DNA from 3 places in the Tardiphaga sp. vice154 genome. Region 2 is predicted to be linked to each of the others. Evidence: predicted binding sites of a transcription regulator. Region 2 holds the regulator's gene; each other region holds the start of a gene.

Region 1 (4,209 bases), 2.1 Mb from region 2:
CTCGACGTCGGCATATTCGGCACAAGTCGCGTGCTGCACCACGTCGAAGGCCGGCGAATCCGGATCCGGCGAGAATACCTCGCAGCGCAGGCCGAGCCGGCTGGCGGCCAACGCGAGCATGCGGCCGAGCTGGCCGCCGCCGAGGATGCCGATGGTGTCGCCGGGCTTCAGCTTCTTGAAGGGGGGAGTGGTCACGCTTTTTCCTCTGGGCGAAGGGCGACCGCATCGGTCTGTGCCTGACGCCAGGCCTTGAGTCGGCCGGCGAGTGCGTCGTCATGCAGCGCCAGCACGGCAGCGGCGAGCAAGGCTGCATTGATGGCGCCGGCCTTGCCGATCGCCAGCGTGCCGACCGGGATGCCGGCCGGCATCTGCACGATCGAATACAGCGAATCGACGCCGGACAGCGCCTTGGACTGGATCGGCACGCCGAACACCGGCAGCTCGGTCAGCGCCGCGGCCATGCCGGGCAGGTGCGCTGCACCGCCGGCACCCGCGATGATGATCTGCACGCCGGCGGCCTTGGCGCCTTTGGCAAAGCTGTACAGCCGCTCGGGGGTGCGGTGTGCGGAGACGATCTGCTTGTCGCACGCGATGCCGAGCGTTTCGAGCGTCTCGGCCGCGTGGCGCATGGTGTCCCAGTCGGACTGGCTTCCCATGATGATGGTGACGGCGGGCATTCCGTGATTTCTTTCGCGAATCCAGAAAGATAGGCTGGAAATACAGGTGTCGCCCCTTGCCAGGCAAGGTGCGTCGTCAAGATGATGCAGTCTTGGTGAAGACGCCCAAGTCTTGTAGCAAACCCCATGAAAAAGAAACCCCCACCCGCGCGGAAGCGGGCTATTCGCCCGGTCCGGGTCGGTAAAACGCCGCGATCCCCGGCCAAATCGGCGGTTCCCGTGACCGCGCTGGTGCTGCACCGGCTCCGGGCGGAACTGGCAAAGGCGCAGGCCAGGATCGCCGAGCTGCAGGCCTCGGCCGAAACGGACTTCCTGCTCGATATCCTCAACCGCCGCGGCTTCGCCCGCGAACTGACCCGCGCGATGGCCTACATCGCGCGCTACCGGGCCAACGGCGCGCTGGTCGTGCTCGACGTCGACCGGCTGAAGCCGATCAACGACGCCTTTGGCCACGCCGCCGGCGACGAAGTCCTGAAGGCGGTGGTAGGCCAGCTGCGCCGCCATGTCCGGGCCTCTGACGTGATCGCCCGGCTGGGCGGCGACGAGTTCGTGTTGCTGCTGTGGAACCTCAGCGAAGCCGACGCGCTCGCCAAGGCGCTGCAACTCGAAGCCGCGATCGACGCGCTCAGCTTTTCGTTCGGCGGCAGCCACGTCTCGGCCGGCGCTTCGGCCGGCATAGCCGTGCTCGGTCCGGACGTGCCAGGCATCGAGGCTTTGGCGCTCGCGGATAGCGCGATGTATGCGCGGAAGAATGAACGTCGCGCGAGCCTGGCGGCAGGATGACGTGGCGCGCTGCATTTGTTATCGCGAAGCCATCGTCGCGGCGGGTTGGTCGGATTGAAACCGGATCAGGCGTCCGGCGTATCGGCGACTGCGAAGTGTAGTTGGCTACGCCATCATCTGGGCGTTCGACTGCGCCCTCATGACGCACGTTATCCCGGCACCTCATGGACCAGCCCGCAGGTCCGTATTGGAAAACCAAGCGACGCCAACGAACGATCTGGCTCACAAATCCTGATCAAAGTCCGCTGAAGTCGTCGGGAACGTCGCCAAATTTGCGGATTACCTGGGCATCGCTGAACTCGCCCACCATCGGATCGCCCGTGCGGCTGAAGGCAACCGCGCCGATGCTGCCCGGCGCACGCGAAAGCACTTCGGCGCGGCGAATCGCACCGGAGGCGCTCTGGCATTCTTCCGCAGCGCCCGCGGCGGGAGTGCCGGAATCGTCCTGCAAGAACGGCAGCGCGACATAATAGGTAACATCAGGCATCGGCGGGCTCCCTGCAGCAGGCGACGCCGAGGTTTGTTCCCAATTTGTTCCGAAGTCAATCAGGTTGCCGCGATGGCCGATGGTCGAATTCGTGCGTGCCGGCCTGCACAGACGTTGCGGACTTCGCCTTGCGAATTCTATCGCTAGATGTTCAGGCGCAAGACATGCACGCCGCGGTCTCTCCGCTTCACGCGGGTTCCGGTATCCCGACGCCTGGTCAGGCGATGATGTCCGGCGTGATCTGGTCTTCGATGAACGAGATGCGATCGCGCAATTGCAGCTTGCGCTTTTTTAACCGCTGCAGCCGCAGCAGGTCCGGTGCAGGTGAGTGATGCAGGGCATCGATGGCCGCGTCGAGATCGCGGTGTTCCTGTTGCAGTCTGGACAGTTCGGCGGGGAGGGCGCGATCTTCGTCGTCGTTCATGGGGGCGGCTGACTGGCTTGGTGAGCAGGATCGTGCAAATCGATCTGCGGACTATCGCCGGTGCACGCGCACCGCGCAAGCGTCAGGTTCCTCGATCATCCGAGGTAATCCGGTCACGATTCGTTTCATATGGATCGATAATCTGAAAATGCAATTTTCAAGACCCATCGACAGATGTCCACTGTCATGTAGACTTCATCGTCCACCGAATCCGAGGTTCAACCTTACCCAGGAGATTTCGAATGGCACTTCAGGCGCATCTCGTCGAACTCGAACGCAAACACAAGGTACTGGAATCCGAACTGCACGAAGCCCTCGTGCATCTATCGACGGACGATCTGCGGATCGTCGAACTCAAGCGCCGCAAGTTGATCCTTCGCGACCAGATCGCGCGTCTCAAGAGCGAGACCGACACGCTGCATTAGCGCACTCCCCCGACTGACTCTTCACCACGTTTAATCACTGAGCTCCCGTTCGTTCGGCGTGCGCGCCGGGTGAACGGGCTGCAACGATGATGCACCAGCGCGGGTATCGATCATCGACTGTTCGGTACCACGCTCGGCGCGACTAGGCCGCGTCCGCCTTTACGATCTCTTCGACATGGTTTGCAATCGCCAGCGATGACGTCAGACCCGGCGATTCGATACCGAACAGGTTGACCAGGCCGCGTACGCCATGCGCCGACGGCCCCTGGATCATGAAGTCCTGCACGGCGACCGCCGGCGGCACGATCTTCGGGCGCATGCCGGAATAGCTTGGAAGCAGCGCGCCGTCGGGCAGTGCTGGCCAATAGCGCCGGATTGCGGGATAGAATTTGTCGCCGCGCGCGGGATCCACCGTGTAGTCGATCCGGTCGACCCATTCCACATCGGGGCCGAACCGCGCCTGGCCGGCAAGATCGAGCGTCAGATGCACACCGAGGCCACCGGGTTCCGGGACCGGATAGATCAGATGCGAGAATGGCGCGCGGGTGCTGCAACTGAAATAGCAGCCCTTCGCGAGATAGGCCGGCGGAATGAGGTCGAGCGGCATGCCTTCAAGGCTGCGCGCGATCGTGGTTGCCGACAGGCCCGCTGCATTGATCAGCGTCGCGCAGGCCAGTCGCATCGGCGCTTCACCGCCGACATCGAGTTCGAAACCATCCGCCGTGACCCGGCCGTGGCGCAGTGGCGCCAGCAGCGCAAACGCCGCCCCGGCCGCCTCCGCCTCGCCGCGCAGCGACAGCATGTAGCCGTGGCTGTCGATGATTCCCGTCGAGGGCGATAGCAGCGCGGCTTCGCACGCCAGTTCGGCCTCCAGTGCGTTGGCCTCTGCGCGCGATAATATTTCGAGGTCATCGACGCCATTGGCTTCGGCATGCGCCTTGATCGACTGCAGCCGGGCGATCTCTTCGGGGCGGGTGGCGACAATGAGCTTGCCGGAATTGCGGTGCGCGATGCCGCGTTCGCGGCAATAGGCATACATCGCCTGCCTGCCCTGCACGCAGAGCCGCGCCATCAGGCTGCCGGCGGGGTAATAGATACCCGCATGGATCACCTCGCTGTTGCGCGATGACGTCACGGTGCCGATCGCATCCAGCGCCTCCAGCACGATCACTTCGCGGCCAGCCTGCGCCAGTTGCCGGGCAATGGCGAGCCCGACCACGCCGGCGCCGATCACGACGCATTCAACTCTGTCCATGTACCATCCGGTCATTCATCGCAGAAATCGCCAGGGTGCGGCGGGCCAATTCAAGCGGAACTTAGCAATGAATTAAGCATCGCATTGGATTGCAGTTCGATCTTGCACCATCTCGTGTTGTAGCCGAGGCTCGTTTACCTGATCCAAATACCTTCCAT
Region 2 (4,209 bases):
TTGCCATCAGCCAAACCGCCAAGCGACCGGATTGCGCCCAAACCCGCGCACCGCCCCTGGCCGCTGCAACAAAGGCCCGGATTTCTGATCCGCCGGTTGCATCAGATCCACGTCGCGCTGTTTCAGCAGGCCTGCGCCAGCTTCGACGTGACGCCGCTGCAATACAGCCTGCTGTCGGCGCTTGCAGGGCGCGGCGCGGCAGACCAGACTACTTTGGCTGCAGATATTGCTCAGGATCGCACCACCACGACGGGCGCACTGAAGCGACTGGCCGCGCGCGGGCTCGTGGAACGCACGATCGACGGCAATGACCGACGCGCCCAACTGTGCCGGCTGACGCCATCGGGCGCCGCCCTGCTCGCCCGCCTGGAAACGCCGGCGCGCGACGCCCATCGCGCCACGCTCGGCCGGCTAAGCAGGAAGGAACAGGCCGTCTTCATCGCGATGATGCAGCGAATAGTCGCAGAGCAAGCGACTGACGGCAGCGACGGGACGAGCGACCACTGAACTCTGCAACGCTCGCTTGGACCGATTCGACGCAAGGCGTGGCTACAAGATGGGCAGCTTGCTTGGCAAACAGCACACAGTTCGATGCACGCTCGGCGTGTTGAACCGATCGCTCATTTCCTGATCAGACGCATGCGCTACTCTGGTACAGTTCTTGCTGATCGCTTTCGCCGGTAGTTTTCATCAGCGGGGGCGAGCATGACGAATTCCGAGTTGCGGGCCGACATTCACAGCATCGAACCCATTCCCGACGCCGACCGGGATTCCACCGGACCGCAGCAAATGTGGATCTGGGCCGGCGCCAACATCGCGCCGGTGAACTGGGCGCTCGGCGCGCTCGGCATTATTCTCAAGCTCGGCCTGCTGGAAACGATCGCCGTGATCGTGATCGGCAACCTGATCGGCTGCGCAATCTTCGGCGCCTTCACGGTGATGGGCCACAAGACCGGCGTCAACCAGATGGTATTGAGCCGTGCCGCCTTCGGCCGTCGCGGCGCCTATCTGCCGAGCCTGCTGATGTTCCTGATGACGCTGGGCTGGATCGGGGTCAACACCTACTTCCCCGCCAAGATCTCGATGGCCATCCTCGCCCAGTTCGGCATCAGTGACACCTGGACCGCGAACTTCCTCGTCATCACCCTCGTGATGGTGCTGCAGGTGATGATCGGCATCTATGGCTTCTATGCCATCCGTACCTTCGAGAAGTACACCGTGCCGGCGACCGTGGCGATCATGGTGCTGATGAGCATCCTGGCCTGGAGCCAGGCCGGCGTCGTCAATTGGGGCCTCAAGACGTCGCTGGAGCCCGGCGCGCATCTGGCGATGCTGACGCTGCTGATGACCGCCGTCGGCGTCGGCTGGGGAATCTCGTGGGTGACCTGGGCCTCGGACTATTCGCGCTTCGTGCCGCGCACCATCTCCTCGAGACAGGTCTTCTGGTACAGCTACATCGGCATGTTCGTGCCCTCGGTGTGGCTCGCTGTCCTCGGCGCTACCATCGCGTCGGTAACGCTGGATGCCGATCCGGCCAAGATGGTCAGCGCGGTGTTCGGCGGCGTTGCCGCGCTGCTGGTGCTCTTGATGGTTCTGCATGGGCCGATCGCCAGCAACATCCTCAACGTCTATTCGGCGGCGCTGGCGGCGTTGAGCATGGGCCTCAAACTGTCGCGCACGGCGCTGGCGCTGATCGTCGGTGTCGCCGGCTATGCGGTGACGATCTACTTCATCTCTGCGCCGTCTTTCGCCAAGGCGTTCGACAACTGGCTGATCAGCCTGTTGATGTGGATGAGCCCCTATGCCGGCGTGATCCTCGCGGACTTCTTCGTGAAGCGGAAGGGCGTGATCGACGTCGCCGAACTCTACAAGTCTCCGCAGACGAGCGCCTATGGCGATATCAATTGGAGCGGAATGATCGCCTTCGGCGTCGGCTTGGTCGCCGCATGGCTGTTTCAGGACGGGCTGGTGCCGGCGCTGCAGGGACCGATCTCGATCAACCTGCTGGGCGGCGCCGATTTGAGCTGGCTGGCCGGGATTCTGGTGGCGGGCGGTGTTTATCTTGCGATGGACAAGTACGCTGCCACGGCGCCGGCGATCGCGAGCCCGGCGGAGTAAACACCTCCCGCACCACCTTTTTACGAAAACGACGTTCGGTCTCTAGCCCAGCCGCGACGCACGGTTACCTCTCCCCGCCGGGGAGAGGTAACCGAGGGTCGCGGCTAGAATTTGATGTGGGATGGCAAGCAAGCGAGCGCTAAGAACTCTGCTCGCTCAGCTTGCCTGTTCGGCGCTGATGCTGGCGAAGCGGTCGTCCAGCGCGTAGCCGGCGCCGCGCACGGTGCGGATCGGATCCTGCTCGCCGCGCGGGTTGAGGATCTTGCGCAGACGGCCGATATGCACGTCGACGGTGCGCTCGTCGATATAGATATCGCGGCCCCACACGCTGTCGAGCAGTTGCTCGCGGCTGAACACCCGGCCGGGATGTTCGAGGAAGAATTCGAGCAGGCGATATTCGGTCGGGCCGAGATCGATCGGCCGGCCGGAACGAACGACGCGGCGCTTGTCGCGGTCGAGCTCTATGTCGCCGAACGACAGCACGGTCGCCAGCCGCTCCGGCGCGGCACGGCGCAACAGGCCCTTCACGCGGGCCAGCAGCTCCGGCACCGAGAACGGCTTGACGATGTAATCGTCGGCGCCGGTGGCCAGGCCTCGGACGCGTTCGCTTTCCTCGCCGCGCGCCGTCAGCATGATGATCGGCAGCGACTTGGTCTCCGGACGCGCGCGCAGCCGGCGGCACAATTCGATGCCCGACAGGCCCGGCAGCATCCAGTCCAGCACCACCAGATCCGGCACCCGCTCTTTCAAGCGGGTGTCGGCGTCGTCGCCGCGGGCGACGGTCTCGACCTCGTAGCCTTCGGCGTCGAGGTTGTAGCGCAGCAGCGTGGTCAGCGCTTCTTCGTCTTCGACCACCAGAATGCGCGCGTTCATGGGCTTGTCTCTCTCGTTAAACCGGGGCGTTGGCGAAATTGGTCATATCGCCCTTCGGGCGCTTGTCCAGGATCGCTTCGCCCTCAATCATGTAGAATACGGTTTCGGCGATGTTGGTGGCATGATCGCCGATCCGCTCGATGTTTTTGGCGCAGAACATCAGATGGATGCAGAACGAGATGTTGCGCGGATCTTCCATCATGTAGGTCAGCAGTTCGCGGAACAGCGAGGTGCAGATCGCGTCGATCTCCTCGTCGCCCTTCCACACCGCCATCGCCGCCGGCAGATCATGCGCGGCGTAGGCATCGAGCACGGCCTTGACCTGCGAGCGCACCAGATCAGTCATGTGTTCGAGGCCGCGGATCAGCTTCAGCGGATGGAAGTCGCTGTCCAACGCATTGACGCGCTTGCCGATGTTCTTGGCGAGATCGCCGATCCGCTCCAGATCGGTGGCAACCCGCATCGCGCCAACGATCTCGCGCAGATCCACCGCCATCGGCTGACGCCGGGCAATGGTGAGCACGGCACGCTCTTCGATGACGCGCTGCAGTTGGTCGATTTCCTGGTCGGCGGCGGCCACCTTCATTCCCAGCGGAATGTCGCGACGCACCAAGGCGTCGACGGAATCGGTGATCTGCCGCTCCGCGAGACCACCCATTTCAGCGACCAGCCGGGTCAATTCCTGCAGGTCGCCGTCGAAGGCCTTGGTCGTGTGTTCGAAAGCCATATCAATCCCTCCCGCGTTCAACGCGTCAGCCGAACCGGCCGGTGATGTAATCCTGGGTACGGCGATCTGTCGGCGAGGTGAAGATCTTGTTGGTCGGGCCGAATTCGATCAACTCGCCGAGATACATGAAGGCGGTGCTGTCAGAAACGCGCGCCGCCTGCTGCATGTTGTGGGTGACGATGGCAATGGTGTAGTCGTTCTTCAACTCGTCGATCAATTCCTCGATCTTGGCGGTCGAGATCGGATCCAGCGCCGAGCACGGCTCGTCGAACAGGATCACCTCGGGCCTGACCGCAATGGTGCGCGCGATGCACAGGCGTTGCTGCTGGCCGCCCGACAGGCTGAGACCGGAGGCGTTCAGCTTGTCCTTGACCTCGTTCCACAGAGCGCCGCCGCGCAGCGCCTTCTCGACGCGGCCATCCATCTCCGACTTCGAGATCTTCTCGTAGAGACGCACGCCGAAGGCGATGTTTTCGTAGATGGTCATCGGG
Region 3 (4,209 bases), 1.2 Mb from region 2:
GTGCATCTGTCCGGCGAAATGTTCATGATGATGACCGGCGCCAAGATGCAGCACGTTCCTTATCGCGGCGCGGCGCTGGCGATCACCGATATGCTGGGCGGCCAGGTGCAGGTGATCTTCGACAACATGCCGTCGATCATCCAGCACGTCCGCTCGGGCAGCCTGCGGGCGCTGGCGGTGACCACCGCGGAGAAATCGCCGTTGCTGCCCGATGTGCCGACAATTGCCGAGAGCGTGCCGGGCTATGAAGCCAGTGCCCTGTTCGGTATGGGCGCGCCGAAGAAGACGCCGCAGGAAATCATCGCCAAGCTCAACGCTCACGTCAACGCGGTGCTGGCTGATCCGGCTGTCAAGGCGAAGCTGATTGATCTCGGCGGCGAACCGCTGATCGGACCGCCGGACGCGTTCGGCAAGATGGTCACCGCCGAAACCGAGAAGTGGGAGAAAGTCGTCAAGGCCGCCGGTTTGAAGGTGGAGTAAACCGAGCGCGGCTGGCAGCAGATTACGCCGCCGGCCGCGTCGCCAGCCAGATCACATGGCGGGCGCCGCCGCGGCTGCCGGTGGCGCGGACCTTGATCTCTTCGGTGGCAAAGCCGGCCTTCTTCAGCCGCCTGGTGAATTTGTCATTGGGGAATGACGACCACACCGCCAGAATGCCGCCGGGGCGCAGCGCCGCCCAGGCCGCTTGCAGGCCTTTGAGGTCATACAACGCATCGTTGGATTTGCGGGTCAGGCCTTCCGGGCCGTTGTCGACGTCGAGCAGGATCGCATCATAGCCGCGGCCTTCGGCGACCGCCTGCACCACGTCGGCCTCGCGGATCTCGACGCGCGGATCGGTCAGGCAGTCGCCGGTCATCTCCGCCATCGGCCCGCGCGCCCAGGCGATGATCGCCGGCACCAGCTCGACCACGGTCACCTCCGCCTGCGGTCCCAGCACCTTCAGCGCGGCGCGCAGCGTGAATCCCATGCCGAGCCCGCCGATCAGCAGCCTTGGCGCGGCCAGCGCCTTGAGGCGGAAGCAGGTCAGCGTCGCCAGCGCTTCTTCGGAGCCGAATAGCCGGCTGCTCATCAGCTCGTTCTGGCCGAGCTTGATGGTAAATTCATTGCCGCGCTGCATCAGCCGAAGCTGCACGCCGCCGCCGGGCACGTCTGCCGTGTCGAGGAGTTTCCAGGGAAGCACGGGGGTCTTTCGGAGCTGTGCGGCGCGATTCGCCGCGGCCTGCCTGCATAGCGCAAATGTCAGCCGGGTGTCTCGCGGATCACCGCGCCGCCTGGCGATGCCGATGCGTTCGGTGGTTTCGTGGAGAGGCAACGGATACGCCAGTTCCGCGTTCCGCCGCTTGCCGATCGCCTTTGCCTTCGCGCGATAGCTGAGTTACGGGTGCACGCGCTTCATTTGGTCCTTGCCGCCTCCGCCCGGCAGGGCGATGACTGCATGGCGTCGTTGACGTCCCAGAGATTCGAAAGACATCCCCGCCTTGGGTATCTGCGGACGATCCCGTCACCGGATCGTCATCCAACGCAGCGAGACATCGTACGGAAAGACAACGGGTGCCCCCATGGACTATTTCAAGCGCTTCAACTTCCTGTTCGCGATGCCGACGTTCGACGCCGACGATCTCGAGGGCGTCCGCCTGAACCAGATCGTCGCGGAAATCGAGCATTCCGGCTTCGAGGTCGTCAAGGCGCGCAAGCTGGAGGACGCCGCGATCGCGGTGCAGACCGACGCCGCGATCGGCTGCATGGTGGTGGACTGGGGTAAGAAGGGGCTGGAGGGCAAGACGGCCGCGCTGATCAATCTGATGCGCAGCCGCGGCCTCGACTTCCCGATCATCCTGCTGATCCGCCGCAAGCGCTTCGAGGACGTGCCGGTCGAGGTGCTCGACTTCATCGACGGCTACATCTTCCTGTCGGAGGAAACCCCGCCCTTCATCGCCAAGAACCTGGTCAGCCGGCTCAAGCAATATGCCGAGACGCTGAAGACGCCATTCTTCGGCGCGCTGGTGGATTATGCCGAGGAAGGCAACCAGCTATGGACCTGCCCGGGCCACAATGGCGGCGTGTTCTACAGCCGCAGCCCGATCGGCCGGGTGTTCATGGAACATCTCGGCGAAGCCGTGTTCCGCGACGACCTCGACAATTCCGTGCTCGATCTCGGCGACCTGCTGACGCATGAAGGCCCGGCGCTGCAGGCGCAGAAGGAAGCCGCGCAGATTTTCGGCGCGGAGAAGACCTATTTTGTCCTCAACGGCACCTCGACCTCCAACAAGGTGGCGCTGTCGGCGCTGGTGACCGACGGCGATCTCGTATTGTTCGACCGCAACAACCACAAGGCCGCGCTGCACGGCGCGCTGATGATCGCCGGTGGCGTGCCGATCTATGTGCCCGCGGTGCGCAACCCCTGGGGCCTGATCGGGCCGATGAACTGGGAGGCGCTCGAGGAAGACGCGCTGCGCGAGCGCATCCGCATCAATCCGCTGGTTACCGATCCCGAGGCCTGGAAGCGGCCGCGCCCGTTCCGCGTCGCCGTGGTCGAGCAGTGCACCTATGACGGCACGATCTACAGCGCCGAGATGATCATCGCGCGCATCGGCCATCTCTGCGACTATATCCTGTTCGACGAGGCGTGGGCCGGCTTCATGAAGTTCCACCCGCTTTACGCCGGCCGCTTCGCCATGGGGCTCGGCGATCTCGGCCCGGATTCGCCGGGCATCATCGCCACTCAGTCGACCCACAAGCAGCTCGCCTCGTTCTCGCAGGCCTCGCAGATCCACATGAAGGACCGCCACATCCGCGGCCAGAAGCGTCGCGTCGAGCATCGCCGCTTCAACGAGAGCTTCATGCAGCACGCCTCGACCTCGCCGTTCTATCCGCTGTTCGCATCATTGGACGTCGGCGCGCAGATGATGAAGGGCCGTTCCGGCGTCGTGTTGTGGGACGACACCATCCGGCTCGGCATCGAGCTGCGCAAGAAGATCCGCGCCGTGCGCCGCGAGTTCGAGGAAAAGGAAACCCGGCCGGAGCGGCGCTGGTTCTTCGAGCCGTTCGTGCCGGAGCGCGTCGAAATCCCGGATTCGGCGCACGAGGGCGGCGTGCACAACGTGCCGTGGGAAAGCGTCAGCACCGATCAACTCGCCAAGAACCCGACCTATTGGCAGTTGGCGCCGGATGCCGACTGGCACGGCTTCCCGGGCATGGCGGCGGGTTTCGCCATGACCGATCCGAACAAGCTGACGCTGCTGACGCCCGGCTTCGACCGGGCCACCGGCGGCTACACCGAACACGGCATCCCGGCGCCGGTGGTGGCGCAGTTCCTGCGCGAGAACCGCATCGTGCCGGAAAAGAACGATCTCAATTCGCTACTGTTTCTGCTGACGCCCGGCGTCGAGGCCAGCAAGGCCGGCACGCTGATTTCGGGCCTGGTCGCCTTCAAGAAGCTGCACGACGACAACGCGCTGCTGGAAGACGCGATTCCGGAATTTGCGAGACGTCGCCCGGCGCGTTATGCCGGCGTGCGGCTGCGCGACCTGTGCGGCGAGATGCACCGCTTCTTCCGCAATGCCGATGTCAGCGCCCTGCAGGCCAAGCAGTTCAAGTCCGAGCACCTGCCGGAGATCGCGATGTCGCCGCATGACGCCGCGCGCGTGCTGGTGCGCAACGATGTCGATTATCTGCCGATCGACGAGATCGCCGGCCGCATCGCCACCACGCCCTTCGTGGTCTATCCGCCGGGGATCGCCACCATCGTGCCCGGCGAGCGGCTCACCGCGCGGGCGCAGCCGATGCTGGATTATCTCAAGATGTTCCAGACCTGCTTCAACACCTTCCCCGGCTTCGACGTCGAAATCCAGGGCGTGTACCGCAAGGTCGATGCCAATGGGCTGATCCGGCTTTACACCTATGTGGTCAGCGAATAGCGAAACGCCCATGGATCTTCGTACCCCCGATTCCGGCCCGGCCATCGTCGTGCGGCCGTCACGCGACAGCGATGTCGAGCCGATGCTGGCGATCTATCGCCGCCATATCCGGCTCGGCATCGACGAGGGCGTCAGCGACGCCGAGATGCCGCAGGCGGACGATCTGCGCGACCGCCGCAAGAACCTGCGCAGCAAGCGCTTCCCGCATCTGGTGGCGACGCGCAACGGCGAGGTGATCGGCTACGCATATGTGGTGCTGTTCCGCAAGCGACCGGCCTATCGCTACACCGTC

The links. The regulator PhoB, encoded in region 2, activates phosphate uptake and scavenging genes when phosphate is short. The targets are predictions, from matches to a motif close to TGTCATNNANCTGTCAT.
Region 1: the regulator PhoB is predicted to act here: its motif matches at 2,554-2,570, upstream of FIU28_RS22465 (YdcH family protein).
Region 3: the regulator PhoB is predicted to act here: its motif matches at 1,500-1,516, upstream of FIU28_RS26175 (Orn/Lys/Arg decarboxylase N-terminal domain-containing protein).

Annotation. Positions count from the first base shown of each region.
Region 1 is NZ_CP041399.1:4,780,516-4,784,724, reverse strand. It holds gene FIU28_RS22490 (5-(carboxyamino)imidazole ribonucleotide synthase) at 1-195, opposite strand, end outside; gene purE (5-(carboxyamino)imidazole ribonucleotide mutase) at 192-677, opposite strand; gene FIU28_RS22480 (GGDEF domain-containing protein) at 897-1,460, shown strand; gene FIU28_RS22475 (hypothetical protein) at 1,696-1,947, opposite strand; gene FIU28_RS22470 (YdcH family protein) at 2,165-2,371, opposite strand; gene FIU28_RS22465 (YdcH family protein) at 2,614-2,796, shown strand; gene FIU28_RS22460 (NAD(P)/FAD-dependent oxidoreductase) at 2,939-4,051, opposite strand.
Region 2 is NZ_CP041399.1:1,221,012-1,225,220, reverse strand. It holds gene FIU28_RS05740 (MarR family winged helix-turn-helix transcriptional regulator) at 1-507, shown strand, start outside; gene FIU28_RS05735 (cytosine permease) at 706-2,118, shown strand; gene phoB (phosphate regulon transcriptional regulator PhoB) at 2,275-2,991, opposite strand; gene phoU (phosphate signaling complex protein PhoU) at 3,008-3,718, opposite strand; gene pstB (phosphate ABC transporter ATP-binding protein PstB) at 3,744-4,209, opposite strand, start outside.
Region 3 is NZ_CP041399.1:5,595,934-5,600,142, reverse strand. It holds gene FIU28_RS26185 (Bug family tripartite tricarboxylate transporter substrate binding protein) at 1-480, shown strand, start outside; gene FIU28_RS26180 (spermidine synthase) at 503-1,180, opposite strand; gene FIU28_RS26175 (Orn/Lys/Arg decarboxylase N-terminal domain-containing protein) at 1,560-3,917, shown strand; gene FIU28_RS26170 (GNAT family N-acetyltransferase) at 3,928-4,209, shown strand, end outside.